3 regions of the Sodalis sp. RH22 genome follow, and region 2 is predicted to be linked to each of the others. Evidence: predicted binding sites of a transcription regulator. Region 2 holds the regulator's gene; each other region holds the start of a gene.

Region 1 (3,280 bases), 1.0 Mb from region 2:
GATCAGGTCAGGATGCGCCGCCAGGAACAGCGTCATAAATCCCATATAGCCCTGCACCCCCTGGTTGGGATCGATGGCGGCGAACACCTGGCCCGCCTTGATCATATCCAGCACCTTGGCGTTCACGTCCACCGTTATCACCTTAACCTTACCGCCGTTTTCCACCACCGCCTGGGCGGCGCCGATGGCGGAACTGGCTTCCGGCATAAACAGCACCGACAGGTTGGGATGCGCCTGCAGGATAGACAGTACGGCGTTGTAGGCTTTCGATGGATCCTGATTGGTCGCCGCGCGGCCCACCAGTTTGATATCCGGGTAATGGGTTTTCATTTCGTCGATAAAGGCGCTGACCCGCCGGTCGTGATTGTCCTGGCCGGGATTTTCCAGCACCGCGTACTCCCCTTTGCCGTTAATGGCTTTGCCCATCAGGTCGGCGGCGGCGCGGCCTTCGCGAAAGTTATCGGAGGTAATATACGCGACGCGTTTGCTGTTGGGCGAATCGGCGGCAAAGGTCACCACCGGGATGCCGGCCTCCGCCGCCCGGTTAATCGGCTCGATAAAGGGATCGGGGTTCATCGGATGCAAAAAAATGCCGGCCGGTTTTTGCGCCAGTACCTGTTCAAAGCTGGCCAACTGCTGGTTGACGTCATACGCCGGCGTGCCGCCATACACCGTTTTACAGCCCAGCTGGTGCGCCGCCTGTTTGAACATCTCATACACCGGAAACCAATACTCCACGCCGGTGACCATCACATTCATATAATAGGTTTCGCCCGGCTTGCAGCGAAACTGGGGGCCGTCGTCGGCCGCAGCCTGGGCGCCGCCGACCAGGGCGGCAAGAAAAAGGGTCAACGCAAGCAGGTGTTTTATCATGGTATTTCCCCGGAAAACGATGGGTTGGCCTGGCTCAGCCGCGACGGCGAAACAACAACGGAACCACGAGCCCGGGAATCGCTGTAATTTATTTCATAATAAAGAAATAAATTACACCGCTATGTATAGATAATGTGAAAAAAATGTTCAAGAAAGGGTTGATTTCTGATGCGTGAAGCGTGAGAGAGGTCAAAAAGACGTGCGGAAATGTGATGTCACGCAAGTCTGCCGAGGGTGGCCGCGACCCTGGCGCCACACCGGAGCGGCCGCGCCGCGCACCATAAAGGCGCCCACGCACCTTAATGGTGAGGCGACGGCACGCTTATGGTGCCGCCGTCCGCGCAACCGATTACGTTTTTGCTGCGGCAAATTTAGAATTACCTATATAATGCGCCTGCTTCACCCATTGCCGCCTTTGGCATGCGGTTGCAATAGTGGCATAGCGATTGCTTTGGCTGTGCAGACAACTTCAATGAGAAAACTCCCATGTTAGAAAAACTATTTCAATTAAAGGCCCATCGTACCAACGTACGAACCGAAATTCTGGCCGGGCTGACCACCTTTTTGGCAATGGCATATATTCTGTTTGTTAACCCGTCGATCCTGAGCGCCACCGGTATGGATAAAGGCTCGGTGTTTGTCGCCACCTGTCTGGCCGCCGCCATCGGTTCGGCGCTGATGGGCTTTATCGCCAACTACCCGATCGCGCTGGCGCCGGGCATGGGGCTAAACGCGTTCTTTACCTATACCGTGGTTTTACATATGGGTTATACCTGGCAGATTGCGCTGGGAGCGGTGTTTTTATCGGCGCTGATTTTCTTCGCGCTGTCGATTTTCAAGATCCGCGAGTGGATCATCACCAGCATTCCGTTGCCGCTGCGCTCGGGCATTGCCGCCGGGATTGGGTTATTCCTGGCCATTATCGCCCTTGAAGGCGCCGGCATCGTGGTCGCCAATCCGGCCACCCTGGTGGGCCTGGGCGATTTAGGCAAAGCGGGTCCGCTGTTCGCCATGTTGGGATTCGTGCTGATTGTGGTGCTGGAAGCCCGCCGGGTGCCCGGCGCGGTACTGATCGGCATCCTGGCGGTGACGTTCCTGTCCATCGCCATGGGTTACAGCCAATTTTTCGGCGTGATCTCCATGCCGCCGTCCATTGCGCCGACCTTTTTGCAGCTTGATATTCGCGGCGCGCTGAATATTTCCCTGGTAAGCGTGGTGTTCGCGTTCCTGTTCGTGGACGTGTTCGATAACTCCGGCACCCTGATAGGCGTAACCAAACGCGCCGGCCTGACCGACGAGGCGGGCAATATCCCGCGCATGGGCAAAGCGCTCATCGCCGACAGCGCCGCCGCGCTGTTCGGTTCGCTGCTCGGCACCTCCACCACCACCAGTTATATCGAGTCGGCAGCGGGCGTCAGCGCCGGCGGCCGTACCGGCCTGACCGCGATCGTGGTGGGCATCCTGTTTCTGCTCAGCCTGTTCTTCGCGCCGCTGGCCTCCAGCGTGCCGGCATTCGCCACCGCGCCCGCCCTGCTGTTTATCGCGGTGCTGATGACCTCGGGCCTGGCGGAAATCGACTGGAAGGACATCACCGTCGCGGCGCCCGTCACCGTCACCGCGCTGACCATGCCTCTGACCTACTCTATCGCCAACGGCATCGCCTTCGGCTTTATCACCTGGACGGTGGTAAAACTGCTGGCCGGACGCACCCGCGACCTGAACGCGGCGCTGATCGTGCTGTCGATTCTGTTTGTGATTAAGCTGGGCTGGCTCAGCGCCTGATTATCGTCTTCCCTCTCTGCCCCGCCGGCGCCCGCCCGCGGGGTATTTTTTTGCCGTGATTCGGCCCGCCAGGGCATTATTTCGCCGCCGTTGCCGGTTCGGCTCTGCGCGCATCGCCAGGGATAATTGGGGCGTGTATGCTGAACCCGGGCGCCGAACAGGCCCACAGATACAGCGATGCGGTGGTGCCGTATGGCGAATAGCGGCGGCGATAGCGTTCGAAGCGCTCGCGGGGCAGTTCCTTATGGCGGTACAGATTCATCATGCCGCGACGAATGGCCAGATCGCCCCAGCTCAGGATATCGGGCCTGCCGAGCGCAAAAATCATCAGCATTTCCGCCGTCCAGACCCCGATGCCCGGCAGGCGCGACAGGGTGGCGATCACTTCCGGGTCCGGGCGGGACGGCAGCGCCGCCAGATCCAGCTCGCCGCTCATGGCGGCGGTGGCGGCGCCCTTGATATAGAGCGCTTTTTTCATGGTCATGCCGCAGGACTGGATTTGTTCCGCGGTCAGGCTTTCCATGGCGGCGGGGGTAATGGCGCCCGCCAGCAGCGCCAGGCGGGCGTTTACCGTCAGGCCGGCCTTGGTGGAAATCTGCTGGTCGACAATATTCCTGACCAGGGC
Region 2 (3,280 bases):
CGCCGAACAAAACGGGCTGAAACATTCGGTGCACACCCTCAAAATATGTTGAATAAAGCGCCGCTGAACGCTGTTAAATGCAGCAAAATCGAACTTATTCACGTTTATACACAATAAGTAGTGAATTGATGATGCAATGACGAGGTAAATAGCTTAAATTCCTGTGAGGTGTTGATAACCCCCTATTTTGGGCCACATAAGGATAGCGTTTATCATGCGTTTATGCTTTACGCTTTTTGTGTTGCTTTTTACCCAGTTGTTTTTGAACCTGGCACATGCCGCGCCGAGCGCCGGCGTCAATGCCGATCAGCGCAAATCCCAGGCAGCGGCGGCAAAAACCGGCGACCGGCGCAAACGCAAACCGGTAAAAATAGCCAAGAAAAGCAAACCTGTCGCCAGCGCGCCCGCCGTCAGTGAAAAAGCCAGCATTAAAAAATCGCCGGAACCGGCGCATGAAAAAGCCGGCGTGAAACGGCCTTTGGAACCCGCGGTGGCGAAAACCGGCGCGAAGAAAAGCAAAACCTCCCCTCTTGCCAAGGCATCAAAAACCACGGCGACGAAAAAAATAGCCTCCTTCACTCCGCCGAAAAAAGGCTATAAAAAAGGTTACGGCCGGCACCGGATGATAAAAGATCAGGCGGCGGTAGAACTGGTGGCCAACGATCAGCCGATAAAGATGAGCGAGAGCCATAAGAAACGCTACCAGACCGCCAAGCTTACCGCCATGAATAAACTCCTCTCCCAAATGGGCAAGCCTTACCGTTGGGGCGGCATGTCGCCTAATACCGGCTTTGACTGCAGCGGCCTGATTTATTATGCCTACAAGGATGTGGTACGCATCCATATGCCGCGCACAGCCAACGAAATGTACCACCTGCGCGACGCAGCGCCGGTTAAGAAAGACGAGCTGGAAAGCGGCGACCTGGTCTTTTTCCATATTTCCAATCGCGGCGCGGCGGATCACGTCGGCGTCTATCTTGGCAATGGTCGCTTTATCCAGTCGCCCCGCACCGGCAGCGATATCCGTATCAGCTATCTGAGTGAGGATTATTGGCAGGATCATTACGTGGGCGCCCGCCGGGTGGTCACGCCGAAAAATATCCGCTGAAGGCGCGCCGGAAAAAAAAGAGGAGCCAAGGCTCCTCTTTTTTATATCTGAACCGAGAGGGTGTCAGTTCATGACGGCGGTAAAGCTGAAGACAATAATCACCAGCAGCGAGAACACCGTGGTCAGTAACGACATTTTTAAATCGCTGTCCATTCTATCTCCTTAACGTAAACCAGGGCGCCGGCCTTATCCACCGGCCCGCAGAGCAGTTATCGTCAGTTTGCCATAACAGCGATGAAAAAGCTTGCTCCCAACCTGTAGCCGCCACATTTAACACTTTCACTTTGGCGCGGGATGAACGAAAATTAACGGTTAATTCCACAGCGTCGGAAAGTGCTTGCGCCTTCGACAGACATTATTCCAGCCAGGGCGTACGGGAGTATCAAAGGCATGGCAACCATTAAAGATGTGGCAAAACGCGCTAATGTATCGACAACCACCGTTTCGCATGTGATCAATAAAACCCGTTTTGTTGCGCAAGACACTCAAATTGCCGTGCTGGACGCCATTAAACAACTGCATTATTCACCCAGCGCCGTGGCGCGCAGCCTGAAGGTCAATCGCACCAAGTCCATCGGCCTGCTCGCCAGCACCAGCGAGGCGCCCTATTTCGCCGAAATTATCGAGGCGATTGAGCACCATTGCTTTGCTCGCGGTTATACCCTGATATTGTGCAATTCGCACAATGATCTCGAAAAACAGCGCGCCTATCTGGCGATGCTGGCGCAAAAGCGCGTCGACGGCCTGCTGGTGATGTGCGCCGAGTATCCCGAAACGCTGCTGGATATGCTTGAGGAATATCAGCATATCCCCATGGTGGTCATGGATTGGGGTGAGGCCCGCCGTGATTTTACCGACACCATTATCGATAACGCCTTTGCCGGCGGTTATATGGCGACGCAATATTTGCTTAAACGCGGCCATCGCGCCATCGGCGCCATTCCCGGACAGCTGGCGCGCAACACCGGCGGCGGCCGCCACCGCGGCTATCTGCATGCCATGGCGGAGGCCGGCATCCCGTTAAACGACCGCTGGATTGTGCAAGGCAATTTCGAGCCTGAATCCGGCTACCTGGCGATGAAACAAATCCTGGCGCAAACGCCGCGTCCCACCGCGGTCTTCTGCGGCGGCGACATTATGGCCATGGGCGCACTGTGCGCCATTAATGAAATGGGCCTGAGCGTACCTGAGGATATTTCTATCATCGGCTACGACAACGTGCGCAATTCGTGCTTTTTCAGCCCGGCGCTGACCACCATCCATCAGCCTAAAGAGGATTTGGGCGAGGCGGCGCTTACCATGCTGCTCGATAGGATTACCAGCAAACGCGAGAACGCCAAAACCATCGAAGTCCATCCGTCGCTGATTGAACGCCGTTCGGTCGCAGACGGTCCCTTCCCCGCTTAAGGCCACGCGCCAGGCCCGGGCAACGGGCTGGCGCCTCCAGGGTCTGTTGCTATGTAAAGCGCCGTCCGCCTCGGACACAAGATTTTTCATATAATGATCTCTGTGCAAAGAGTTATTGTTTCAGCGAGAAATCATTAAGTTATAATGGGAAATACATTAGCGCGTTAGCTATTGTCTAAATTAAAATGCAGGCTTATACTCAATATCGTTAACAATTATAACGAGTTGTCTAATAAATTTGTATAAAAGTATGTCGTGTTTTCCAACATGACATCACCCTTTTATAAAGCGCCCGGCTAAGTCGCAGTCTAAGGTTTACTTTATATTCCTCTGTTGATGGTGATACTTCAGACACCACGGATAACCGTGGATTCTTATAAAGCCCGCAGGCATGGTGAGTGCTTTTCCTGACGGGGCACTGCAGAAGAAAGGTGATGGAGAAGCTATGAGTTCCTCGTGCGTTGAAGACCTGAGCTTTCATGATAATGATTGGTACCGTATCGTCCATGAATTGCTCTCTGAAGCCGGTATTGAACTCAATGGTTCAAGACCATTTGATATCCGAATCAAGAATCCGGGATTTTTTAAGCGCGTATTGCAGGATGGATCTTTGGGATTGGGCGAGAGTTACATGGATGGCTGGTGGGAGTGTGAGCGGCTGGACATTTTTTTCCAGCGTGTTCTCAGGGCGGGTCTGGAGAATAAACTTCCGCATCATTTAAAAGATACCTTACGCATTGCCGCCGCCCGGCTGATGAACCTCCA
Region 3 (3,280 bases), 1.5 Mb from region 2:
GCTGGGAGGGCCGTTACTCGGCCATCCGAAGCGTAATTAACTGCGGGCCGCCGACGCGGGTCAACGCCGCGCCGTGCGCAGCGCTTAGCCCATGCGGTAATTCGGGGATTCTTTGGTGATGGCGACGTCATGGACGTGGCTTTCCTGAATACCCGCGCCGCTGATACGCACAAATTCAGCCTTGGTGCGCAGCTCGTCGATAGTAGCACAGCCGGTCAGGCCCATACAGGAGCGCAGCCCGCCCATTTGCTGGTGGACGATTTCCTTCAGGCGGCCTTTATACGCCACCCGGCCTTCGATACCTTCCGGCACCAGCTTGTCGGCGGCGTTGTCGGTCTGGAAATAGCGATCGGAGGAGCCCTTGGACATGGCGCCGAGCGACCCCATACCGCGGTAGGATTTAAACGAACGGCCCTGGTAGAGCTCGATTTCACCGGGGGATTCCTCGGTGCCGGCCAGGAGCGACCCGACCATGACGCAGGAGGCGCCGGCGGCGATGGCCTTGGCGATATCGCCTGAGAAGCGGATACCGCCGTCGGCGATAACCGGGATGCCGGTGCCTTCCAGCGCTTCCACCGCATCGGAAATGGCTGTGATTTGCGGCACGCCCACGCCGGTGACGATACGGGTGGTGCAGATGGAGCCGGGACCGATGCCCACTTTAACCGCGCTGACGCCGGCCTCGACCAGCGCGATGGCGCCGGCGCCGGTGGCGATATTGCCGCCGATAATCTGCAGGTCGGGATATTTGGCGCGGGTGGCGCGGATACGTTCCAATACGCCCTCGGAATGGCCGTGGGAGGAATCGATCAGCAGTACGTCGACGCCGGCGGCGACCAGCGCGTCGATACGCTCTTCGTTACCGGCGCCGGCGCCTACCGCCGCGCCTACCCGCAGGCGGCCGTGCTCGTCCTTGCAGGCGTTGGGCTTGCGCTCCGCTTTCTGGAAATCCTTGACCGTAATCATGCCGAGCAGATGGAAATGCGCATCCACCACCAGCGCCTTTTCCACGCGCTTTTCATGCATTTTCTGCAGCACGACTTCGCGTGCCTCGCCTTCTTTTACCGTGACCAGGCGCTCTTTCGGCGTCATGACCGCGGTAACCGGCTGGGACAGGTCGGTAACAAAACGCACGTCGCGGCCGGTGATAATGCCCACCAACTCGTTGTCGTCGGTGACGACCGGGTAGCCGGCAAAACCGTTACGGGCGGTCAGTTCCTTTACCTGGGATAAGGTGGTGGCGGGGGTGACGGTCTTGGGATCGGTGACCACGCCGCTTTCGTGTTTTTTCACCCGGCTGACTTCTTCGGCCTGGCGTTCGATGGACATATTTTTATGGATAAAACCAATGCCGCCTTCCTGGGCCAGGGCGATAGCCAGGGGCGCTTCAGTCACGGTATCCATGGCGGCGGAGAGCAGCGGAATATTCAGGCGTATTTTTTTAGTCAGTTGCGTGCCGAGTTCGGCCGTGTTGGGTAACACCGTGGAATGTGCAGGTAACAGGAGGAGATCGTCGAACGTTAGAGCTTCTTTTGCGATACGTAACATAGCAATATCTCACCAGGATGAATGTATAAAATATTGCCGTGGCATTATACAGAACGTAACCGGTTGCCTCCAGAACTTTTTAAAAAAAATGCTTGATCTGCGCTGAGCGATAAGTAATATCAATCGATTAACCCTTATTTATAGAAGTTGATCTGGCTCACATGTCTTCACCGCCCACCGCCTTGATTTTTACCGTCTCCCGTCTTAACCAGACGGTGCGCGAACTGCTGGAAGGCGAAATGGGCCAGGTCTGGCTGACCGGCGAAATCTCCAACTTCTCGCAGCCCGCCTCCGGCCACTGGTATTTTACGCTGAAGGACGATCGCGCCCAGGTGCGTTGCGCGATGTTTCGCAACAGCAACCGGCGGGTAACCTTCCTGCCGCGCAACGGCCAGCAGGTGCTGGTGCGGGCGGCGCTGACGCTGTACGAACCGCGCGGCGAATACCAGTTGGTAACCGAAAGCATGCAGCCCGCCGGCGACGGCCTGCTGCAACAGCAATTCGAGCAGCTTAAGCAGCGCCTGTCCGCCGAAGGTCTTTTTGACAGCATCCATAAGCAGCCTTTGCCCAGCCCGGCCCGCCGGGTCGGCGTGATCACCTCCGCCAGCGGCGCGGCGCTGCATGATATCCTCAATATTCTGCGGCGCCGGGATCCCTCGTTGCCGGTGGTGATTTATCCCACCCAGGTGCAGGGCCAGGACGCGCCGGCGCAGATCGTGCGCGCCATCGAGGCCGCCAACCGGCGCGGCGAGTGCGACGTGCTGATCGTGGGCCGCGGCGGCGGTTCGCTTGAAGATCTCTGGGGCTTTAACGATGAGCGGGTGGCGCGGGCGATTTTTGCCAGCCGCCTGCCGGTGGTGAGCGCGGTCGGCCATGAAACCGATGTCACCATCGCCGATTTTGTCGCCGACCTGCGCGCCCCTACCCCTTCGGCGGCGGCGGAGCTGGTCAGCCGCAACCAGCTGGAGCTGGCGCGGCAATTACAATCCCAGCAGCAGCGCCTGGAAATGGCGATGGACTATTTTATGGCGCAGCGCCAGCAGGTCCTGACCCGGATGCAGCACCGCCTGCAGCAACAGCATCCGCACCTGCGCCTGGCGCGCCAGCAAACGGCGCTGATAAAACTGCGCCGCCGGCTGGACGACAGCCTGCAGGGGCAGCTGCGCCAGGCGCGCTTACGCCATGAGCGTTTGCTCCAGCGCCTGGGCCAGCGGGCGCCGCTGCCGCGCATTAATCACGCGCAGCAGCGCTTACAGTCTTTAGGCTACCGGCTACGGCAGGCGATCGGCGGCCGCTTGAACCAGCAGGGACAAATACAGGCGCTGCGCTACCGGCTGGCGCAGGGCATCACCCGGCAGTTAAGCGGGGAGCAGCGGACCTTCGGCATGCTGTGCTCCCAGCTGGAAGCGGTCAGTCCGCTGAAAACGCTGGCGCGCGGGTTCAGCGTTACCACCGATACCAAGGGGGCGCTGGTCAAACGGGCCCGGCAGGTGAAGGCGGGGGATATCCTGTCAACACGTCTGGAAGACGGGCGGGTGGAAAGCCAGGTGCTGAGCGTCACGCCCGCCGCGGCGAAACCCGCGCGGCGCGCCAAGGACGCCAATTAACGCCCGGGGCCGGCCCCCGGACGCCTGATTATTTCTGATTACCGCGCGCAGAGGCCAGGCGGGCAAAAGCGTTATAGCCCGCGCCAATCACCAGCAATGCGCAGGTGCCGAAAAACACCGGCCGC

The links. The regulator PurR, encoded in region 2, represses purine synthesis genes. The targets are predictions, from matches to a motif close to CANGCAAACGTTTGCNTG.
Region 1: ACL2XN_RS00245 (NCS2 family permease) is a predicted target of PurR. The motif match lies at 1,212-1,229, and genes of this name have one in related genera.
Region 3: guaB (IMP dehydrogenase) is a predicted target of PurR. The motif match lies at 1,601-1,618, and genes of this name have one in related genera.

What each region holds. Positions count from the first base shown of each region.
Region 1 covers NZ_CP178731.1:57,186-60,465, reverse strand. Annotated here, with positions in the region: gene ACL2XN_RS00250 (substrate-binding domain-containing protein) at 1-873, opposite strand, end outside; gene ACL2XN_RS00245 (NCS2 family permease) at 1,360-2,655, shown strand; partial or broken gene ACL2XN_RS00240 (DNA-3-methyladenine glycosylase family protein) at 2,810-3,280, opposite strand, start outside.
Region 2 covers NZ_CP178731.1:1,102,474-1,105,753, reverse strand. Annotated here, with positions in the region: gene ACL2XN_RS05045 (NlpC/P60 family protein) at 215-1,108, shown strand; gene ACL2XN_RS05040 (YnhF family membrane protein) at 1,172-1,261, opposite strand; gene purR (HTH-type transcriptional repressor PurR) at 1,499-2,515, shown strand; gene cfa (cyclopropane fatty acyl phospholipid synthase) at 2,961-3,280, shown strand, end outside.
Region 3 covers NZ_CP178731.1:5,384,437-5,387,716, reverse strand. Annotated here, with positions in the region: gene guaB (IMP dehydrogenase) at 85-1,548, opposite strand; gene xseA (exodeoxyribonuclease VII large subunit) at 1,710-3,155, shown strand; gene ACL2XN_RS24520 (MFS transporter) at 3,184-3,280, opposite strand, start outside.